Regions from separate parts of the Chitinimonas arctica genome, predicted to be linked through region 1. Evidence: predicted binding sites of a transcription regulator. Region 1 holds the regulator's gene; each other region holds the start of a gene.

Evidence for each region. The regulator HrcA, encoded in region 1, represses chaperone genes, less so after heat shock. The targets are predictions, from matches to a motif close to ATTAGCACTCGNNNNNNNCGAGTGCTAAT.
Region 2: a site for HrcA is predicted at 3,433-3,461, ahead of rpoH (RNA polymerase sigma factor RpoH). Genes of this name have one in related genera too.
Region 3: a site for HrcA is predicted at 4,034-4,062, ahead of groES (co-chaperone GroES). Genes of this name have one in related genera too.

The regions. Positions count from the first base shown of each region.
Region 1 covers NZ_CP041730.1:5,223,997-5,231,589, reverse strand. Annotated here, with positions in the region: gene FNU76_RS23645 (IS630 family transposase) at 1-648, opposite strand, end outside; gene mltB (lytic murein transglycosylase B) at 726-1,796, opposite strand; gene hrcA (heat-inducible transcriptional repressor HrcA) at 1,845-2,861, opposite strand; gene FNU76_RS23630 (transporter substrate-binding domain-containing protein) at 3,204-3,971, shown strand; gene FNU76_RS23625 (helix-hairpin-helix domain-containing protein) at 3,983-4,255, shown strand; gene FNU76_RS23620 (NAD kinase) at 4,311-5,189, shown strand; gene recN (DNA repair protein RecN) at 5,250-6,908, shown strand; gene FNU76_RS23610 (ABC transporter substrate-binding protein) at 7,010-7,593, shown strand, end outside.
Region 2 covers NZ_CP041730.1:1,729,121-1,736,713, forward strand. Annotated here, with positions in the region: gene FNU76_RS24860 (calcium-binding protein) at 1-3,307, shown strand, start outside; gene rpoH (RNA polymerase sigma factor RpoH) at 3,507-4,355, shown strand; gene FNU76_RS07750 (IS630 family transposase) at 4,778-5,857, shown strand; gene FNU76_RS07755 (sugar 3,4-ketoisomerase) at 5,900-6,307, shown strand; gene FNU76_RS07760 (hypothetical protein) at 6,358-7,593, opposite strand, start outside.
Region 3 covers NZ_CP041730.1:2,078,536-2,086,128, forward strand. Annotated here, with positions in the region: gene FNU76_RS09470 (hypothetical protein) at 1-865, opposite strand, end outside; gene FNU76_RS24505 (hypothetical protein) at 1,554-2,105, opposite strand; gene FNU76_RS24510 (hypothetical protein) at 2,087-2,449, opposite strand; gene FNU76_RS24075 (hypothetical protein) at 2,449-3,528, opposite strand; gene groES (co-chaperone GroES) at 4,132-4,422, shown strand; gene groL (chaperonin GroEL) at 4,529-6,172, shown strand; gene FNU76_RS09495 (pilus assembly protein) at 6,461-7,593, shown strand, end outside.

The sequences.
Region 1 (7,593 bases):
CAGCGAAGTCGTCCCGTGCCGCTTGTAATCGTGTGTCCGGGTTTCTGCTTTGCCGAACGTAAGCGGAAGTGAAGGCTGCGTTCTATCCAGTGCCTGAATCTGGCTCTTCTCATCCACGCAGAGCACCAAGGCACGATCCGGCGGGGCGAGGTACAAGCCCACCACATCGCGGACCTTATCGACAAAATTCGGATCGGTGGAAAACTTGAACGTCTCCAGCCGATGGGGCTTGAGCCCGAACGCGTGCCAAATGCGCTGCACTGTGGACGCCGACACGCCTGTTGCCTTGCTCATCGTGCGCACGCTCCAGTGCGTCGCGTCAGTAGGCTTACTGTTCCGGACACGATCAATCACCGCCTGAACGTGTTCGTCTAGCACCGTGCGAGGCCGCCCCGACCTCGGTGCATCGGTCAGCCCTGCCAGACCATACGACTCGTACCGACGACGCCACCTTGAGACGGTCTGCGCAGTGGTATCCAGCCGCTTCGCGATCTCTTTGCCTCCTTCGCCGTCAGCACAACTGAGCACAATCTGAATTCGTAGCTTCTCATCGGCCGGCGCCTTGCGCAGCGCCAAACGTGCATTCAGCTCTCTGCGCTGCTCTTCGGATAGTTCCAGCTTCTTGATCGGGCGGCCCGTTCTGGTCATCGTCATAGTCTCCATGAGCTATTGAACTACGACAATTATACCAAATATTTAATTAATTCTACTTTTGAGACACCACACTAGCGTCTACGTTTTTGTCTATTTGCAGCCTTTACTGCCTTCGCCGGTTTCGGCGGCGGTGGCAGTAGCGACGGATCAAGATAAGCTGCCTTGATCTTGCCCGCCAGCTCATGCACCGCCATGGCGTACAAAGTGCTGCGGTTATAGCGGGTGATGGCGTAGAAATTGGCCAGGCCCAGCCAATGGCGGGTGACGCCCGGTTCATGCTCCAGGGGCGCCAGCACCGCCAGCGGATCGCCCTGTAGCGGCACTGCCGGCGTAACGCCAAAGGCGGCCAGCTCGCTGACCTTGTAGTGCAGGTTGAACTTGTCTTCCACCAGCGGCGTGTAGGCCTCGCCCACGACCGTGGCGGGCACCAGCAGCGGCTCGCCTTTTTTCCAGCCATGCTTGGCGAAGTAATTGGCGATGCTGCCGAGAATATCGCCGGTGTTGCGCCAGATGTCGTGGCGGCCGTCACCGTCCCAATCGACCGCGTAGGCATGGAAGCTGGAGGGCATGAATTGCGGGGCCCCCATCGCACCGGCATAGCTGCCCTTGAACTCGAAAGGGTCGAGACGCTCGTCGCGGGCCAATAGCAGGAACTCCCGCAATTCCTTGCGGAAGTAGTCGGCCCGCCGTGGGTAGCCGAAGGCGATGGTGGAGAGGGCATCCATGACGCGGAAACTGCCGGTATCGCGGCCCCACAGGGTTTCCACCCCCAGGATGGCAACCAGATACTCCGCTTCGACCCCGTAATGGTCCGACACCTTTTGCAGGGTGCGGGCATTGTCCTGCCAAAAGGCCACGCCCAGGCGAATGCGGGTGTCGTTGACGAAGTCCGGCCGGAAGGCATGGTAGGGCCGGCTGGTCGAAGGCTTGTCGAGGATGGCGAGGATATTGGGCTTGAGCCTGACCTGGTTCAACTGCTCGGTCAGCGTATCCCGTTCGAAGCCCGGCTGGGCGACCATTTCCTCGATAAAGGCACGGACATCGTCACGTTGGGTAAAAGCCGGCTCGTCATTGGCGACGGAGACATCGTCGGCCAAACAGCACAGGGCGGCCAAGGTAAGGAGCAGGGGGCGCAGGATCAAAACGGATTCCGGTTTCTGTATGGGGCGGGGCGCCGCCGTCTGGCTAGGCTAATGCGAGAGCGCGGACGATAGCAGGCGGGCGGTGATATCGACGATGGGAATAATGCGTTCATAGGCCATGCGGGTCGGGCCGATCACCCCCAGGGTGCCGACGATCTGGCCATTGACCTTGTAAGGCGCGGTGACCACCGAGCATTCATCCAGCGGTGAAATACCGGCCTCCTGGCCGATAAATATCTGGACGCCGGCGGCGCGGTTGCCGTGGTCCAGCAGCTGCAGGAGGGCGGTCTTATCCTCGAAGACGCGGAACAATTGCCGCAGCCGCTCGACATTGCCGGACAGATCGTCCACCCGCAGCAGATTGCTTTCGCCGCTGATCACCATGGGGACGGCTTGCTCGGCCATGGCCTGGCTGCCGGCTTCGACGGCCACGTTCATCAAGGCCGAGATATTGCTCTGCAGATTGCGCAGGTCCTGGTAGACCACATTGCGGACTTCTTCCAGGGTTTTGCCGACGCAATGCTGGTTCAGGAAATTGGTGGCCTCGACCAGCTCGGCGCTGGTATGGTCGCGCTCGGTGATCAGGATGCGGTTCTGTACATCGCCATCGGCGGTCACCAGGATCAGAAGGGCACGCTTCTCGCCCAGCCGGACGAATTCGACCTGGGCGAGCGGAATACCGCGCCGCTTGGGCGAGATGACCACACCGGCGAATTCGGTCAGTTGCGACAAGAGGTTGGACGCGGCCGCCACGGCGCGGGTGGGGTTGTCCGGCTGCAACTGATCCTGCAGTTCACGGATTTCCACCTGCTGCAGGGGCTGGATGGTGATCAGTTTATCGACGAACAGGCGATAGCCGAGTGGCGTGGGAATCCGGCCTGCCGAAGTATGGGGGCTGGTGATCAGTCCAAGGTCTTCCAGGTCGGCCATCACATTGCGGATGGAAGCCGGGGACAGTTCCAGGCCGGAAAACTTCGACAAGGTACGGGAACCGACCGGTTGCCCTTCTACAATGTAGCGTTCGACCAGGGTTTTGAGCAGAATTTGGGCGCGTTCGCTTAGCATGAAACGATTCTAACGCGCTATTGTCCTGAGACAAGCAATATGTAACGTTGCCGTGGCGGCCTTGCCGGTACACCTGTTTTGTTGCATTTGTACGTGGATTATTTTGTTGCGACGCAACAGACCGGTATGCGGCGGTTGTTGCCTTCAAGCCCGTGGCGTAGGCTGCCTGGTCTACGCTTGTACTAAAGTGGTATTTGCTTATATGGCGCAAGGAAGCACCCCCGCTTGAAGTGCCTCGCACAAGCAGGGTCGTAGATCGGATTCAGGCCCGCCCCGCCTGGGCTCGGCAGTGGATCGGCTAGCCTGATTCGCAATCGTTCATGATTAACGGAGAGTATGTAAATGAAATTTCTACGCTTGTTGCTGCCACTGTGTTTGCTGCTGAGCCTGCCCGCCGTGCGCGCCGAAACCCTGCGCATTGCCATTGAAGGTAAATACCCGCCGTTTTCCGAAGTGGACGCCAAGGGCAATCTGAAGGGATTCGATATCGATATCTCGCTGGCCCTCTGCAAGGAAATGAAGGTCGAATGCAAATTGGTACGTACCGACTGGGACGACCTGATTCCTGCATTGAACGAGAAGAAAGTGGACGCCATCGTCGCCATGATGTCGATCACCGAGGAGCGTAAGAAGCTGGTCGAGTTCACCGACCGCTATGCCAACACGCCGGCCTTTTTCTTCTCCAAGGCGAAAAGGGTCCCTTATGTGTTTATTTCGCCCAAGCGGATCGAGGGGATGAAGATCGGTGTGCAGGTCGATACCACCTATGATCGCTACCTGACCGCCAAGTACGCCAAGACCTCGGCCATCGAGCGCTATAAGAGCGCCGACGAGCTGTATGCCGCGCTGGCCAAGGGCGATGTGGACCTGGCCATGGACGATGTGGTGGCCGGCTATTACGGCTTCCTGCAAACCCCGAGCGGCAAGGGTTTCGAGCTGGTCGGTTCGGCGGTGGTCGATCCGAAGTTCTTCGGCGAAGGCCAGGGCATTGCCTTGCGCAAGGGCGACAAGGCGCTGAAAGCCCGCTTCGACAAGGCTTTGGCGACCGTGCTGGATAACGGTATCTACCAGGAAACCCAGCGTAAGTACTTTATTTTCAATATCTATTGATACAAGACGCCATGCCGCCAAAACGTCATGGTATGGAACGGCTGGAGGACCTGCCAGGCGTGGGTCCCTCGCTTGCCGCCGACCTCCGTTCGCTGGGAATCGGCAAGCCGGCCGAACTGGTAGGGCGCGACCCCATCGCCCTGTACCATGAACTCTGTCTTGCCACCGGCCAGCGCCACGATCCATGCGTGGCCGATGTCTTCATGGCCGCGGTGCACTTTGCCGGCACTGGCGAAGCGCGTAATTGGTGGACGTTTACGGCCGAGCGCAAAACACTGTTGTGAGCGCATGCAAGGCTTGCATTGGCAATTTCGCGGCCTTTCATGTTAAATCTCGGCCATGAGCACGCTCTTCAAGAAAATCGCCCTGGTGGCGCGGCGCAATAGTCCGAATATTGGCGGGCCGCTGCGCCGCCTGGCCGAAGTCCTGCACCAGCAGGGTTGTGCCGGCATCATCCTGGATGCCGATACCGCCGCCGAACATCCGCTCGCGGACGCCCAGGTGGTGCCGCCGGACCAGATCGGCAAGGTGGCCGACCTGGTGATCGTGCTGGGCGGCGATGGCACCATGCTGTCCATTGCCCGCCTGGTGGCGCCTTACCGGATTCCATTGGTCGGCATCAACCAGGGGCGGCTGGGCTTTATGACCGATGTCGGCGTGGACGATATCGAATCCATCATCCCCCGCATGCTCGACGGCGACTTTGTACCGGAAGAGCGAATGCTGCTGGCCGCCAAGGTGATACGCGACGAGCGCGAAGTGCATGGTGCGCTGGCGTTCAACGATGTGGTGTTCAGCCGTGGTTCGCTTGGATCGATGATCGAGTTCGAGATCTTTATCGATGACCAGTTCGTTTACAGCCAGCGATCCGACGGTTTGATCGTCAGTACGCCCACCGGTTCCACCGCCTATGCCTTGGCTTCGGGCGGTCCCATCCTGCATCCCACGGTGCCGGCGATCGCGCTGGTGCCCATTTGCCCGCAAACCATGACGGCGCGCCCCATCGCGGTCAACGATGCCTCCACGGTGGAGTTCATGCTGACGCGCGGTTCCGAGGTCAAGGTGCACTTCGACGGTCAATCGCACTTCGATCTGCGCGAGATGGATAGGGTGACCATCAAGCGCTATCGCAACTCCTTACGTATCCTCCATCCGGTCGGATACAACTATTACGATATGCTGCGTCACAAGCTGCACTGGGGCGAGCGATTGTTCTGAGCCTGCCGCCGTCCGATCCGGTTTTCCGCCTTCCCCACCAAGAGCCCTTGCCATTTCACCATGCTGCTGTCCCTACACCTGCGCGATTTTGTCATTGTCGATGAACTGGAACTGGCCTTTGCCGGCGGCTTTACCGTACTGACCGGTGAAACGGGGGCGGGGAAATCCATCCTGATCGACGCACTTTCGCTCTTGCTGGGCGCCCGCGCCGAGGCCGGCGTGGTGCGTCATGGCGCCGAGAAGGCCGATCTCTCGGCCGCATTCGATCTGACCGGACGGGGTGAGCTGCTGCAGCGCTTGCACGAATATGATCTGGAAGGCGACGAAAACAGCCTGCTGCTGCGCCGTACCATCGATGCCGGCGGCCGTTCCCGTGCGTTCGTCAATGGCCAGCCCGCCACCTTGGCGCAGTTGAAGGAGGTCGGCGAATATCTGGTCGATATCCATGGCCAGCACGCCCACCAATCGCTGATGCGTAGCGAAGCGCAGCGGAATCTGCTGGATGCCTATGCCGGCCAGACCGAGCAGGCCGGCAGCGTGCGGCAGGCATTTACGCTATGGAAGAAAGCCGAAGAAAAGCTGCTGTCCGCCAGCAAGCATGCCGGCGAGTTCGCCGTGGAGCGCGAGCGCCTGCAATGGCAGATCGAGGAGATCGCCACGCTCAAGATCCTGCCTGGCGAATGGCAGGACCTGCAGAACGAACATAGCCGATTGAACCACGCCGCCAGCCTGATCGAGGGTGGGCAGAGCGCCTTGGAGGCGCTGGCGGACGGCGAACCCAATGTGCAGTCCCTGCTGGCGGTGGTGCATTCCCGCCTGGCGGACCTGGCCGGTGTCGATCCCGCCTTGGCCGAAACGGTCGAGTTGTTGGGTGCGGTCGATGCCAATCTATCCGAGGCCGTACACGCCTTGCGCCATTACGCCGAGCGGGTGGAACTCGATCCGGCCAGGCTGGCCGAGTTGGAACGGCGCATGGACGATATCTATCGGCTGGCGCGCAAATACCGTATCGAACCGGAGCAGTTGGCGGACAAGCTGGCCGCCTGGCAGGCCCGCCTGGATGAACTCGGCGGCGGCGAGGGTCTGGAAGGATTGGAAGCGTCCGCCCGACAGGCGGAGCAGGCCTACCGCCGCGTAGCCGAGCAGTTGGGCAAGGCCCGGCGGCTGAGCGCCGGAAAACTGGGCAAGGCGGTCAGTATTGAAATGCAGAGCATGGCGATGGCCGGCAGTCGTTTCGAGATTGCCTTGCAAGCTGTGGAAACACCCGCTGCATTCGGCCTTGAACAGGTGGAGTTCCAGGTCGCGCCGCACGCGAGCGCACCAGTCCGCTCGCTGGCCAAGGTGGCCTCCGGTGGTGAGTTGTCCCGCATCAGCCTGGCCTTGCAAGTGGTGACCAGCCAGGTTGCCGAAGTCCCTACGCTGATATTCGACGAAGTGGACGTGGGCATCGGCGGCCGCGTGGCGGAAATCGTCGGCAAGCTGCTGAAGAAGCTGGGAGAGCGGCATCAGGTGTTGTGTATTACCCACTTGCCGCAAGTGGCGGCCAGCGCCGACCATCAGTTCCAGGTCAGCAAGCAGCAGACGCGCGACGCAGTGCTGAGCCGGATCGCCCAGCTCGACGGTGCCGCACGGATCGAAGAGATCGCCCGCATGCTGGGCGGCGTGGATATTACCGATACGACCCGGCGGCATGCGGCGGAATTATTGGGGGCGGAGTAGCGGTCGGCGCTGCCTTGCAGGCGCGACCAAGAGAATAAACGTGCCGGTCCGGCTTGGGCTGCCCGGTGCAAATGCCGCAGAGCGAGATAGAGGGAATGGGTATGCCGCAATTGATTGGATGCTGCCGGGCAGCCATGCTGGGCCTGTTGCTGTTGGGGACGACGGCCCATGCCGCCGCGCTGCGGGTGGGTTACTTGCCGAATATCGGCTTTGCCCCGCTCGATATCGCCGAGAGCAAGGGCTATTGGAAGGAGCTGGGCGTACAGGTCCAACTGGTGCCCTTCGCGGATAGCCATAGCCAGATGAAGGCGCTGGCCGAGGGCAATATCGATGTTGCGGGCGATCTCACCGCCAATTTCGTCGGTTGGGCCATGGAAGGGGCGCCGATCAAATTGACGGCGGAAACCCATACCTCCAACGGCAGTGTCAAAATCCTGCTGAAATCCGGCCTGGAAGTGACGCGGCTCAATGGCCAGGCCCTGGGTGTAGGCGAAAAACAGGTAGGACAGCTATTCCTGGTGTCGCGCTACCTCAGCGCCAATGGCCGGCAATTGAGCGATTTCAAAATTCAGGAAAGCACCCCGGAAAAACTGACCGCCAATTTCGGCAAGGGACAGTTGCCCATCGTGGTGTTGCCCGATCCGCAAGCCCTATTTATCTATCGGACTGCCGGTGCAGTGATCGG
Region 2 (7,593 bases), 1.8 Mb from region 1:
GGGCCTCACGCTGGGCGAGTCCAGTGATCGACTCATCCAGCCGGTTTCCGGCGCGATCAAGGTCGATGGTGGATCCGGCGATGATTCCCTTAGCGGCCATGCAGGTGACGATACCCTGAAGGGCTCCGTAGGAAACGACCAAATCAACGGTGGCGATGGTGACGACACCTTGATCGGTGGTGTCGGCAATGACCATCTGCTTGGTGGCTTGGGTACCAACACCTTCCAGTACGCCCGTGGCGATGGCGCCGACAAAGTAGATAATCTACAGGGAGAATCGGCGGGCGCGAACGTCCTGCAACTGCAGGATATCAATCGTAGCGAGTTAGGTCTCCGGTACATCATGGAAGGCGAAGTGCGCTCGCTCGTGCTCGACTTCGGACAGGGCGACCAAGTTACCATCATCGACTACTTCAATCGCCTGGGTGCTTGGGCGAAAGATCGCTACACCGGCCTCTCGGCTATACGTTTCGCCAATGGCAGCGAAGCCGGTCTGCCTACTTTGCTGGCAGAGTTGGGCCTCACGCTGAGCGAAGGCAATGATCAATATATCCACACCTCTGTGTTCGGTGTCCGGATCAAGGGTGAAGGCGGCGACGATTCGATTACCGGCAACGCTGGCAACGACCAATTGGAAGGCGGTCTAGGCAACGACCAATTCAATGCCGGCGACGGTGACGACACCTTGATAGGCGGGGCCGGTAACGACCATCTGTACGGCGGCCAGGGGAACAATAGCTACATCTTCGCTCGTGGAGATGGCGCGGATCGGATCGATCACATTAGCACCCAGGGCAGCGCAGCCAATGTCCTGCATTTGCAGCAGCTCAACCGAGGTGACCTTAGCCTGCGCCTTGATGATGAAGGTGGACTAAGTTCGCTGAAACTCGACTTTGGCCAAGGCGACCAAGTCACCCTTATCGACTACTTCAATCGCCTCGGTGCCTGGGGGAAAGGCGGCTACACCGGTCTCTCGGGTGTCCGTTTTGCCGATGGCAGCGAAGCCAGTCTGCCTACGTTGCTGGCGGAATTTGGCCTCAAGCTGAGCGAAAACGGTGATCGTTATATCCACGCTCCAGGGTCCGCGGTCCGGATCAAGGGTGAGGGAGGCGACGACTCAATTACCGGCAACGCCGGCAACGACCAGCTGGAAGGCGGTCTTGGCAACGATCAGTTCAATGCCGGCGACGGCGACGACACACTGATAGGCGGGGTAGGTAACGACCAGCTGGAAGGCGGTCTTGGCAACGATCAGTTCAATGCCGGCGACGGCGACGACACACTGATAGGCGGGGTAGGTAACGACTATCTGTATGGCGGCATGGGGAACAATACCTACATCTTCGCTCGCGGAGATGGTGCGGACCGGATCGATCATATTAGTGCACAGGCGGGCGGAGCCAATATCCTGCGATTGCAGCAACTCGATCGCGCCGAGCTGAGCATGCGTATCAGCGAAGAGGGTGGGCTGAGTTCACTGGTACTCGACTTTGGCCATGGCGACCAAGTCACCCTCATCGATTATTTCAATCGACGGATACACTGGGGCAGCTATACCGGCTTTTCCGCAATCCAGTTTGCCGACGGGACCCAAGTCAGCCTGCAGACTCTGTTGCAAGACACTGGTATCCAGCTGGGTAATGCCAACAACCAATTCGCCTTACCCAGCAACCTGGCGGCACGGCTCTACGGCGAAGCAGGCGACGATAGACTCGAAGGTAGTACAGGAAACGACATACTGGTCGGCGGCACGGGCAGCGACTTCCTGAGTGGCGGCTACGGCGACGACACCTATCTGTTTGCCCGTGGCGATGGCGCCGACATCATCAACGATCGCTACGTCCAAACCGGCGCATCGAATGTCCTGCGCCTGACCGATCACAACCGAAGCGATCTACGCCTGGAAGTGGCTGCCGATGGTCAATCCTTGTTGCTGAACCTCGGCGCAGGCGACCAGATCAATGTGATCGACCTCTTTGCCCGTCAACGGATATGGGGCGGCGATACCGGTCTATCCGCCATCCAGTTCGCCGATGGCAGCCAGATCGCTTTGACTGCGCTGCTGGCCGAGGCAGGGCTGCGGCTGGGCCAAGGCAATAACAGCTTTAGCCAAACCGTGGGCGTGGCCATACGGGTCCTTGGCGAAGAAGGCGATGATTCGATTGTCGGTCATATCGGCAACGATACCTTGGAAGGTGGCATCGGCAACGACCAGATAAGCGCCAGCGAAGGCAATGACCGTATTGAAGGCGGCGCCGGCAATGACAATCTGTTCGGCGACGGTGGCAATGACACGCTGGTCGGTGGCATCGGCAGCGATTTCCTGACAGGCGGAATCGGCGACGATACCTATGTTTTCGCTCGCGGAGATGGGTCCGACATCATCAATGACCGTTATACCCAAGATGGCGCGCGAAATGTGCTGCGCCTGACCGATCTCAATCGCAGCGACTTGCGTCTGGATATCAGCGCCGATGGCCGTTCGCTATTGCTGAACTTCGGCCAGGGCGATCAAATCAATGTGATCGATTTCTTCCCGCGCCAAGTGGTGTGGAATGGCGATACCGCATTGTCATTGGTGCAATTCGCCGATGGCTCGCAAGCCAGCTTGACTACCCTGCTAAAGGAAATGGGTCTCAAGCTCGGCGCGGCCAACGATACCTTCTCCCAACCTGTCGCCGCTGGCATTCAAGTCAACGGCGAAGCCGGCAACGACACCATCAACGGCGGCAAGGGCGACGATCTGCTGACTGGCGGCTTGGACCAGGATGTATTGGTCGGCAATGGCGGTAACGACACGCTTGCTGGAGACAATGGCAACGATCAGCTCCAAGGCGGTGCGGGAAGCGATACCTATGTGTTCGCGAAGGGCGCAGGCGTGGATCGTCTGCTGGATAATGCGGGGAACGATACGGTGCAGTTCACGGATGTGAAATCCACCGACGTCACCGCCGTGCAGAAGATCGACAGCCACCTCGTCATCAAGTATGGAAATAACGACCAACTTACCGTGGAAAACTATTTCGATGCCGGCAACCCTGCGGCCTACAGGATCGAGCAGTTCCGCTTCAGCGACAACACCGACTGGAACGACAGCGCGATTCAAGCGAAGTTGGCGGCCACGCCGGCAGCCATGCAGCGTCCACCTAGCGTTTCCACCATTCGATCCGCTTCGGTCGATCAACAGCTATCCGGCCTGGTCAACGCCATGGCAGCTTTCGCGCCGATGGATGCCGTGCAGTTGGAACAGTCCATGCCCGCGCATGAGCTGCACAAGACGATATTTGCCGTAAATCGTTCGATGTAAGCCAAGTCCGCTTGGTCGATAGCAGGGGGCCTAGCTTGCTAGGCCCCCTGCGCACCTACACCCGGCCTCGCGCTTGCGCGTATGAGCCATGTCCCCATGCATTTATACCGGAACTTTCCCTACTGATTGGCACTCCTCTCATGAGAGTGCTAATATCAGCGCGCCGAGTAAGTTAACGGCGCATAGGAGCAATACCACGATGACCACGATGACCCTGCCGGTACTTTCCTCGGGCGACAGCCTGGATCGGTATATCCAGCAAATCAGTGCTATCCCGATGCTGACGCAGGAGGAAGAAACCTCGCTGGCCACGCGCCTGCATGAGCACAACGATCTGGAAGCCGCCGGAAAACTGGTGATGTCGCATCTACGGGTGGTGGCCTCCATCGCCCGAGGCTACGCCGGTTACGGCCTGCCGCAGGCCGACTTGATACAAGAAGGCAATATCGGCCTGATGAAGGCGGTAAAGCGCTTCGAGCCCGCGCGCGGCGTGCGGCTCTACTCGTTCGCGGTCCATTGGGTCCGCGCCGAGATCCACGAATACATCCTGCGCAACTGGCGACTGGTGCGTATCGCCACCACCAAGGCGCAGCGCAAACTGTTCTTCAACCTGCGCAGCATGAAGAGCAGCCTGAACGCGCTTACCCATAAGGAGGCGCAGCAGATCGCCGACGATCTGGGCGTCAAGCGCGAGGAAGTGCTGGAGATGGAAACCCGCATGACCGGCCACGATGTGGCGCTGGTGGCGGACGATGGCGATGACGAGAGCTATGCTCCGATCGACTGGCTGGCCGATAACGACAATGAGCCGGTAGCGGTGCTGGAACGGCGTGCGACCGATCGGCTGCAAGGCGAGGATCTGCATGCGGCGCTAGGGTCGCTGGATGATCGCAGCCGCCGGATTGTCGAAGCGCGCTGGCTGAGCGACGACAGCGGCGCGACCTTGCATGAGCTGGCGGATGAATTCGGCGTTTCCGCCGAGCGAATTCGGCAGATCGAGGTGAAGGCGCTGCAGAAGATGAAGACAGCGTTGGCTGTCGCGGCTTGACGGTAGTCGGTGGCAAAAAAGCGCGTCGAGCCATTCGACGCGCTTTTTTTATGGCTGAGCCTAAACGTACCAGACCAACCACGGCGGCAAGACCGACACGCGAAGGCCATACTACGCGGGCCCGGAAACCCTCCGAGGGTTAAATGCCGTTCGGCATTTTTATCACGCCACTTGTCGAAAAAAATAACTAGGCAACTCAAAGCGCTAGCTGATCACCTAACATGGTGGATGCACATGCTACTCATGAGGGTTTGATAGCTTGCAGCAATTTGAAGTATGCTAACGGGATGAATAGGCGTGCCTTAATACAGCGGCCTCCCCTTTCAATTTTGCATCAGCAGCTAGTGTGGTGTCTCAAAAGTAGAATTAATTAAATATTTGGTATAATTGTCGTAGTTCAATAGCTCATGGAGACTATGACGATGACCAGAACGGGCCGCCCGATCAAGAAGCTGGAACTATCCGAAGAGCAGCGCAGAGAGCTGAATGCACGTTTGGCGCTGCGCAAGGCGCCGGCCGATGAGAAGCTACGAATTCAGATTGTGCTCAGTTGTGCTGACGGCGAAGGAGGCAAAGAGATCGCGAAGCGGCTGGATACCACTGCGCAGACCGTCTCAAGGTGGCGTCGTCGGTACGAGTCGTATGGTCTGGCAGGGCTGACCGATGCACCGAGGTCGGGGCGGCCTCGCACGGTGCTAGACGAACACGTTCAGGCGGTGATTGATCGTGTCCGGAACAGTAAGCCTACTGACGCGACGCACTGGAGCGTGCGCACGATGAGCAAGGCAACAGGCGTGTCGGCGTCCACAGTGCAGCGCATTTGGCACGCGTTCGGGCTCAAGCCCCATCGGCTGGAGACGTTCAAGTTTTCCACCGATCCGAATTTTGTCGATAAGGTCCGCGATGTGGTGGGCTTGTACCTCGCCCCGCCGGATCGTGCCTTGGTGCTCTGCGTGGATGAGAAGAGCCAGATTCAGGCACTGGATAGAACGCAGCCTTCACTTCCGCTTACGTTCGGCAAAGCAGAAACCCGGACACACGATTACAAGCGGCACGGGACGACTTCGCTGTTCGCAGCTCTGGATGTGGCCACTGGCAAGGTCATTGGCCAACTCAAACGTCGCCACCGGAGCGTCGAATTTCTGCAGTTCCTCAATACCATCGACGCAAGCGTACCGGCAGACCTGGATATCCACCTGATCATGGACAATTACGGGACGCACAAGACGGAGAAGGTGCGTGCCTGGTTCGCCAGCAGGCCACGCTACCATCTGCACTTCACGCCAACTTCGGCCTCCTGGCTCAACCTTGTGGAGCGTTTTTTCTCACAAATCAGTGAGAAGTGGATCAAGCGTAGTGCCCACAGCAGCGTCGCCGATCTAGAGCAGTCAATCCGCCACTACTTGGACATCCACAACACCAACCCGAAGCCCTTTGTATGGCGCAAAAGCGCAGATTCAATCCTTGAGGCCATTGCTCGTGCAGGCAAAGTTATTAATTAATGCTGTTTCAGGTACACCACACTAGCAAGGTAAGGAATTAACATGTCGATAGATCTTTGCCAAATCATTGAGCTGCCAAAAATCCATGACCCACGAGGGAATCTCACGTTTATTGAGTCGAACAATCAAATCCCGTTCGATATTAAGCGTGTCTTTTATTTATATGACGTACCCACGGCCTCGGACCGTGGTGCGCACGCCCATAAAACCCTACATCAGTTCCTGGTTTGCTTGTCCGGCAGTTTCGACGTAGCGGTCGATGACGGCTCCAATAAGAAAATCATCCATATGAATCGCCCATGGCAAGGCTTGCACATCCCGCCGATGATCTGGGCATCCGAGATTAATTTCGATGCCGGTTCGGTGTGCTTGGTATTAGCATCCGCACTTTATGATGAATCGGACTACTATCGTAAATACGAGGAATACCTTGCCGCACTGGTAAAATAGAATCCGCCCGACCAGCACCCATTCGGGTACTTGGTAGGGCGGATTAGGCTTTACCAAGCGTAGAACGATTGCAGTTCCGGTTTTTCCTTGGCATGAATCAGCCTGGCATATTCGGACAGACGGACCAAGTGATTGAAAAACTCGGCCGGCTGATAACGCTGTCGATAGGCATCGCCAAACCGGCGGCCCAAATCGATACAGGCTTCGGGATCGGCCAGCGCTTGGCTGACCGATGCCTGGATACTCTCCTCGCTGAAGTCGAATGCTCGCTCATTCAGCGCAGGCATCACCCCTTCCAGCCAGTTGGATTTATTGGTCAGGCCAAATGTATAAAGGCCGGCGGCCCGCATCATGCGCTCGTGGCAGGAGTTATTCACATTCGGCGACATGTCGATAATGCCCAGCGCGTCCTGGATCACGGTGTTACAGGCGTGGAAATCCACCGTCTCCACAATGCGCGCCTGGGCATTGCTCATATCAAGATGGTCCCAGTTGGCGCCTTGGATCAACACAGGGAAGGGTAGCAGTGCCTTGGCTATCATGGTCGACTTGATCCGCCGCATATAATCGTCGAGCTGTGCGACGTACAATCGTACAATATCCTTCATGCCACGGATATCGATTTTCTGGTCGGCCAGGTAGTTGGCAACGATTTCATGCGACGGGAAGGTTTGCGCACTTAGGGCAGCAGGCTTACAAAACTCCGCGAGTTCCAGTAGCTGTTCAGCCATCCTGGGCGCCAGCTTTTCCCGCCACATCCTGGTCAGCTCATCGACGGAGCCGCCGTTCTTGATATAGATCAGTTTACCTTGCTTCTTGCGCTGGAAATCTACTTGCTCGCGCGCTACATCGGCCACCAGCCAGGGATCGCAGCATGCTGAAATAGCCTTGCTATTGGGTAGCATCCAACGGTGGAATGCCGTGAATTCCTCACTGACATATAGATTGACCGAATTTGCCGGAAAATCGGCGTGTCTATCCAGGAAGTAAGCGGGCGAATCGCCATGCAACTTGATCAACGGGATATTGAAGTGTTCCCAAATATTGATCGGTTGATTATCAGGCCCTGCCGCACTGAAATCCTGGCCCACGCCAAGATAGGTCAGTGCGAATAAAATCGTTCCGCTTTCAATGGCGCGCGAGAACCGCTCGATATCCTCTACTTGCCATTTGCTGACATCGAAATATTCGGTACGCACGCCTTGTTCGCCAATCAACACCGCTAGCGAAGTCATCATGCCATTGATGGCATCGCCACTGCCTGCGCCGGACAGTATGATTACCGT
Region 3 (7,593 bases), 2.1 Mb from region 1:
AAAAACCCCGATACTTTTCCAGCCGACCAGGTTTTCGATCGAACCCCGGGCACGCTGTATCCGCAGCAAATCCCCAGGGCGAGCGCCCACCACTATTACTACCTTGCCCGAGATCAATCATGTAACCAATGCGCTCGGCAATAACTTCTTTCGTCTCCATATCAACCACCCGTAGCGAGCTACCCGCGATCCAGTATTTCCTATCTTCACGCGTGGAAATGTCGTCATAGATCACACCATAACGAGGAGGCGTAACTTTGGTTAACATTTTATCCGATATAAAAATGGTGCTTCCCGGGTCAGCGAAGGGTGCTGGATCTGCTTTTCTGTATCCCGTATAGCGATAACGCAAGCCATCTTTCTTATCAATTGCGTCAACATATAAGTATCCTGTTCTAGGCGGCCAACCAAGAGGAAGGGGAAAAGGATATATGTAATGCCCTCGAAGAAAGCTTCGAGGGTAGGCTTCCCCATCAAAATCAGCGCCATATGGATCATTCAGCGCGAATTGGTCTTGGAAGTTCACACCCTCCGGCCGAAGTTTCATTAGGAATATTCCATCTACACCACTTACCTTACGGTAGATTTTCTCCCCCGCGCCTTTGCAGCGACTCTCATACAATGCCTTAGCGGCGGCCGCTGTGGCAGCACTTTTCGTTTTTTCACGATAATCATGCAGCCCCCACGTGATGGGTAAATATCCAAACACCAGCACCACCAAAATTGTGCCCAGACACTTCACCCACAGCGTTTTTGGAAACAACCAAGCAAACAGCAAAACTGTTATTGCTACGGTCCAATATATCGGCCCCATAAAATTGACAACCCAAACAAAGGGCGTCCAAATCGATTCGCCAAATGACATGAAATATTTACCTGTAAATTAACAAGAAAGTATTGCGCCTAACCATGGGTTCGAAATGGGTTTAAACCCATCTCACTCCGCATCAAGCGATCAGCCTGCATTACGCGCAAGCCATTACTTTCGGAGCGGGGAACCGGTTTATGGGCATCTCCGACATGCCGTATGGCGCATCATGTGAGTGCGCTGGCTCATATCGCTTACCGGGATCGGACGACGATAGTGGAAACGCAAGCTGGCCGTCATCGCGCCAGAACAGGAGGCCTGGATATTTCGAGGAAGCAGGACAACAGTCGTCAAAACAGTCTTTCAGGGGCGCAAGACCGCGAACATTACCAACTTTATCTATACAAAACAATGCCTTTCGTCTGAAACCGAAGCCGTGACGCCAACGCAGAAACTTGCCGCATGGTGCACTAGGGATACCACCTAGCCAACCTTCGACGTGAAGCGGCGTACCATGTGCCAGTTTGGCTGGGACGGCCCACCCCTTCTTCGAAGCAGCCAGAACCAAGCTTGAGGTGGCTTAGCGCACGGGGAGGTAAATTCGGTCATACTATGAAATTCGCTGCGCAGCGAATAATGTGATTATGCCGAATTTTTACCTGTCGCAACGATGCGGTGTCGGCATCGCGGTACTACAGGTAGTGGGTTTCTCACCAGCCTGCCAATGCTCGGCGGCGTCCCGTCTCTATCCAATACGTACAAGTAATTGTTCGATGACTTCACTGGCTTCGCGCTGGCGTAATATCCGCGCCTCTCGTTGTGCCGGTTCGCCGCCTTCGCCCAACTCGAACTTTGCCACGGCGACCGGACCATCCTTGAGATAGCCCTCGGTATTGGCATCCCGCGCAAAGCGGATTCGCAATAGGTCCAAGGCGTCTTTCACGACTTCGCGATGCTTGCCGCCAAGTGCTTGGCGAAACTTCTGCGCCATCGCGTCTGTGCTTTCAAAAGCATGCTCCAGGCAATAGACCAGGTCATGTGCATCCTTACGTTCGAAACGCTGGTCAAACGCGAACGCTTTCAGGCACGTAAAGCTGACCAGATCGGCATGCTTGATCCTTTCGACGGCAATTCCGTCACCACCCAGCAGCTCAGCCTTGATTTCGGCGACCTCATACAGATCGAATACGATGGACGAGTGCGGGATGTTTATGGCCGAGATTGCCCCCTCTGTTGGCAGTGGTTGTACCCGGCCTCCCGCAATCTCTGGCGCGTCCGTCAGAAATTCCAGCACCATGAGGCTCCATGCTCGGTACGGGCCTGCCAACGCCAGGAGAGCTTTTGTTGCTTGTCGTTTTCAGCTCGCTCGAAACCCATCTTCTTCAGATTCTCTTCGAGCGTGTGGTAGGCATCCGTGTTGGCCAGTATCTGCAGGTCGATCACGATATCGACGTCCGTCGTTCCTGCGTGCGCTGGTACCGTAGGGGGGCGACCCTTCACTAGATAACGAGGCGTGAGTCCCCCTACGAGATAGACCGACTCCTTCCAAGGGCCCAACCCGCGCAATAGCGTTACGAGGACGCGCTCGCAGTCATACGTGCATTGGTCGTTGTAGCCGTCGAATGTCGTTGGCTTGGCCATCAGAATCCGATCCTTTCCCTGCGCAGATGCTCAGCCATCTCCTTGGCGCGCCCCTCGCCGCGCAGCAGGTCAAGATAAACCTGCACGGGGCTAGCCAACCAGAGGCCATTGACTTGCTCGCGAAACAGTAGTTCTCCTGCAGTTTTCGTCTCGATGACAGTGAGGTTTGCTCCTTCGGTGACAAAGCGTGCATCCAGCTCTGCAAATGCCGCATCCGCGCCAGGGCTGGGTATTAGCCAAGCGCGCACCTGCGATACGCTGGATAAAAACGGCGCATAGCGTTGCGCGGCGGCTTCGAAGCTCACCGCATAGACGACCTGATGCTCATCGAAAACCCGCCCCAGGCGCTGGATCTGCGCATCGGACTTCAGCCCGGGTACGTAATAGCGACGCGATATCGGCACGGTTGAGCCCGCAAGCCGTTCAGCCCATGCGTTTAACAATTCGCCCGGCTCGCGTAAGTGGCGCTCCTTGCCTGGTCCTTTTCCGCGAGACGCAAGCCAATCGAACCGTTCCAACTCGCCCAAAACATCGGACGCTGTAGAGGGCGCCACTTGGGCACGCAAGGATACGTCTGTAACGCCAAACCAGTCCTGCGGGTGAATCAGAAGCGCATGTAGAACATTTGCGCGCCGCCCAGAGAACAGCGATCGCACTGTCTTCTCCTGGGGCTTTGGTTGCGGCTTGTCGATAAGTACATAGACCCCCGGAGCCGACAGAAACAGGCTACCGCCACTGTCGTAGTAGCCGACATGCTCCGCCTGAAGTAGTTCCTTCGCCCCGGGCGACAGCGATTCGGCAGCTAGAAGAAATTGGACATCGGCTCGGTACACCGAACGTAGTTCTTTGAATTGCGATAGCAGTTGACGTACGTCTCGTGGGCAAGCAGTTTTTTTCGTCGTAATGGCGACTACGACCGGCTCGACCGTGGTGCGGAGTCGGACTTCCGCGACTATCTGCCTGAGGCAGGCCAAGGAAGAGTCCCACAGGACCGACTCGACGTCTACATTTGGCAGCGCCTCAAGCGTGGCCACGAATCGCTCGATCAGAGCACAACCAGGAGAGATATATTCGGTCATTTATCGATATTCTCTGTACAGCGAATAATACTGCTATACCGAATATAGATAGAAAAACTTGCTCCCCATGCTCAGAAAGGGTGATTTCTCCAATCTTGCCACTCGTCATTTCGTGCGTAGACCGCTCCGGGAGAGGCAACGAAACGAGACACACGTCCAGACTCTGCGTATCCATCCAAACGTGACCAGTTGGCAGCTTTGGTCCAAGCTGCCCCAGGAAATCCGCACGCAGCCTATCCAAGCACCGCCAATGCACGCTCAGAGGATGCGCCTCACGGGCGGAGCAAATCCACACTTGCAGGCTGCCAACACACGCAAACAGGGAGTTCCTGTTTAGCGGGGCGTTTGCTTTTCAGAAGATTCTGCGGGCCTGAGCGGCACCGAGACGCCCCGACACCGCGCTGGCGCTAGACCTGCGCTCCAGACATGAATGGCAAAGCTCCAGAGATGAATGGCCAACGACAACCCCGCCCAGCTCTTGAAATGCACCCGCCTCGCCCATATCATTAGCACTCGTTAGCAGTGAGTGCTAACAGCGAACATCGATTTCCTGATTTTTGCCTGTTACGGCATTGCAGATAATCCCCCAAAGGAGCAGACCCTATGAAGATTCGTCCCCTGCACGACCGCGTCGTGATCAAGCGTGTTGAAGCCGAAGAAAAGACCGCCTCGGGCATCGTTCTGCCTGGCAACGCAGCCGAGAAGCCGGACATGGGCGAAGTGGTATCCGTGGGTACCGGCAAGCTGCTGGACAATGGTTCGGTGCGCGCCCTGCAGGTCAAGGCCGGCGACAAGGTGATCTTCGGCAAGTACAGCGGCCAGACCGTGAAGGTCGATGGCAACGAACTGCTGGTGATGCGCGAAGAAGACATCATGGGCGTGGTCGAAGCCTGATCGCCTGCGCGATCGAGTAAACGGATATCCCTGAGCGGCCCTTCCCACGAGGAAGCGCGGCGCCTGGCGCCCCGGCCGCATGGCAACGAATTTGGAGAGTAAGAACATGGCTGCAAAAGAAGTGAAGTTCGGCGACAGCGCTCGCGCGAAAATGGTTATCGGCGTGAACATCCTGGCCGATGCCGTCAAGGTGACCCTGGGCCCTAAAGGCCGTAACGTCGTGCTGGAGCGTTCCTACGGTTCGCCCACCATCACCAAGGACGGTGTGTCGGTCGCCAAGGAAATCGAGCTGAAGGACAAGTTCGAGAACATGGGCGCGCAGATGGTGAAGGAAGTGGCTTCCAAGACTTCCGATATCGCCGGCGACGGCACCACCACCGCCACCGTGCTGGCACAAGCCATCGTGCTGGAAGGCATGAAGTTCGTTGCCGCCGGCATGAACCCGATGGATCTGAAGCGCGGCATCGACAAGGCCGTGATCGCCCTGGTCGGCGAACTGAAGAACATCTCCAAGCCTTGCACCACCTCGAAGGAAATCGCCCAGGTCGGTTCGATCTCGGCTAACTCCGACGCCAGCATCGGCGACATCATCGCCACCGCGATGGACAAGGTTGGCAAGGAAGGCGTGATTACCGTCGAAGACGGCAACAGTCTGGAAAACTCGCTGGATACCGTGGAAGGTATGCAGTTCGACCGCGGCTACCTGAGCCCGTACTTCATCAACAACCCGGAAAAGCAGATCGCTTCGCTGGACAACCCCTTCGTGCTGCTGTTCGACAAGAAGATCAGCAATATCCGCGACCTGCTGCCGGTACTGGAGCAAGTGGCCAAGGCTGGCCGTCCGCTGCTGATCATCGCCGAAGATGTCGAAGGCGAAGCCCTGGCTACCCTGGTGGTCAACAATATCCGCGGCATCCTGAAGACCGTCGCCGTCAAGGCGCCTGGCTTCGGTGACCGTCGCAAGGCCATGCTGGAAGATATCGCCATCCTGACCGGCGGTACCGTGATCGCCGAAGAAATCGGCCTGACCCTGGAAAAGGCCAGCCTGGCCGATCTGGGCCAAGCCAAGCGCGTCGAAATCGGCAAGGAAAACACCACCATCATCGACGGCGCCGGCAAGGCCGAAGCGATCCAGGCGCGTGTTGGCATGATCAACAAGCTGGCCGAAGAATCGACCAGCGACTACGACCGCGAAAAGCTGCAGGAACGTAAGGCCAAGCTGGCCGGCGGCGTGGCCCTGATCAAGGTTGGCGCAGCCACCGAAGTCGAAATGAAGGAAAAGAAGGCACGCGTGGAAGATGCACTGCACGCTACCCGCGCCGCCGTGGAAGAAGGCATCGTGGCCGGTGGCGGCGTTGCCCTGCTGCGCGCCCGTTCGGCCATCGCCGACCTGAAGGGTATCAACCCAGACCAGGACGCCGGTATCAAGATCGTGCTGCGCGCCATCGAAGCTCCGCTGCGCCAGATCGTCCAGAACGCCGGCGACGAGCCAAGCGTGGTGGTTGCCAAGGTGCTGGAAGGCAAGGGTAACTTCGGTTACAACGCCGGTACCGGCGAGTACGGCGACATGGTGGAAATGGGCGTGCTGGACCCAACCAAGGTGACCCGTTCGGCGCTGCAACACGCCGCTTCGATCGCCGGCCTGATGCTGACCACCGATTGCATGGTGGCCGAGCTGCCGAAGGAAGACGGCCCGATGGGCGGCGGTGGCATGGGCGGTATGGGTGGCATGGGCGGTATGGACATGTAATGTCCGTTTAGCCTTGCGCTATCGAGAAAAACCCCGCTACTGCGGGGTTTTTCTTTGCCCGCTTACGGGATAAAATGCCGTTGGTATAGCCATCTCGTCCGCTTGTCAGGCAAGATTCCCTTCCTCCCGGGGGAGCTGTTACCTTCCAGCTCAACGAATCCTGCCACCCGACCGGCGCATGCGCCCCGTGGCAGGCAAGAGTATCCCCGTAAGCGCCGAAGCGCGGCCAGGGACAGATCAGGGCAAATGCATGGCATGGGCCATAGGTATTCAGACAAGGAGCCGGTAATGAAAAAGAATCAGTTCAAAATAAAGGCGCTATATGCGGGGGTCTGCATGGCCATGGCCAGCCAGGTCGCCCACGCCGCCGCCAGCCCGTATCCAGCACTACCGCCCACCCTGTCCTCGGCGGTTACGCCCAATATCATGCTGCTGATCGATAACTCGGCCAGTATGTTGCAAGTCGCAGCAGATCCATCTCCGTTTACGCGCGGGGATCTCTGCCCGGACCCCAACAACAACTGGTCCTCATGCATCAATAATAATACCGGTGGCTGGCGCACTACAATGGATAGCCCTACGCTCACTCCCAATAACAAAATGAACGTTGCCAAGGGCGTGGCTAAGGAATTGATCAGACTAAACCAATCCCTGCGCTGGGGGATTGCCTCGTTCCACGTAGCCAACCCCAATACCATAGGCGGCAGCGAACGTGGTGAAGCTGGCATTATCGTTTCGAACATCCTGCAAGCCGATCAAACCACGGGGGGCGTATCCAATAAGACCATATTGGATAATGCCATCGATAGCTTACGCGGTAGAACCGCCACGCCGTTGGGTGAAGCCTTGCTGGAGGTCACCCGCTATTTTGAGGGCAAAACGTCCTACACCAACAAACCCATCCCCGGCGGCGGCACGACCTATACCAGCCCCATTCAGTACCGCTGCCAAAAGAACTTCACCATCGTATTGACCGACGGCGACTCGACCAACGACGACAGGCTGCCTGGCAGCCCCAATGCTGCGATTTCGTACACCAGATGGAATTCCGCGGGCTCGCAGGAAACCAAGAGTTTCTCCGTCTGCACCGGTGTCAGCGCGAATTGCCCAGCAAGCTTGGAAGGCCAGACCACGACTCCGGGCTTCGGCTCCTCTACGGGTCGCTTCCGCGCGCTGCGTGACGTGGCGAAATACGCCAACGACCTGGATATGAAGCCGGGCTCAGGAAACGACGCCGATGGCAAACCGTACGATGACCCGAAATTCCCTAACCAGAATATGCAGACCTATACGGTGGGTTTCGGGGTGGATAATGACGTTCTGCCCGCAGCTGCCCAGGTCGGCGCCGGGAAATACTATACCGCCCTCGGCCAAGCGGAACTGACCAGCGCCCTGAGCAACGCCGTGTCCAGTATCATGGC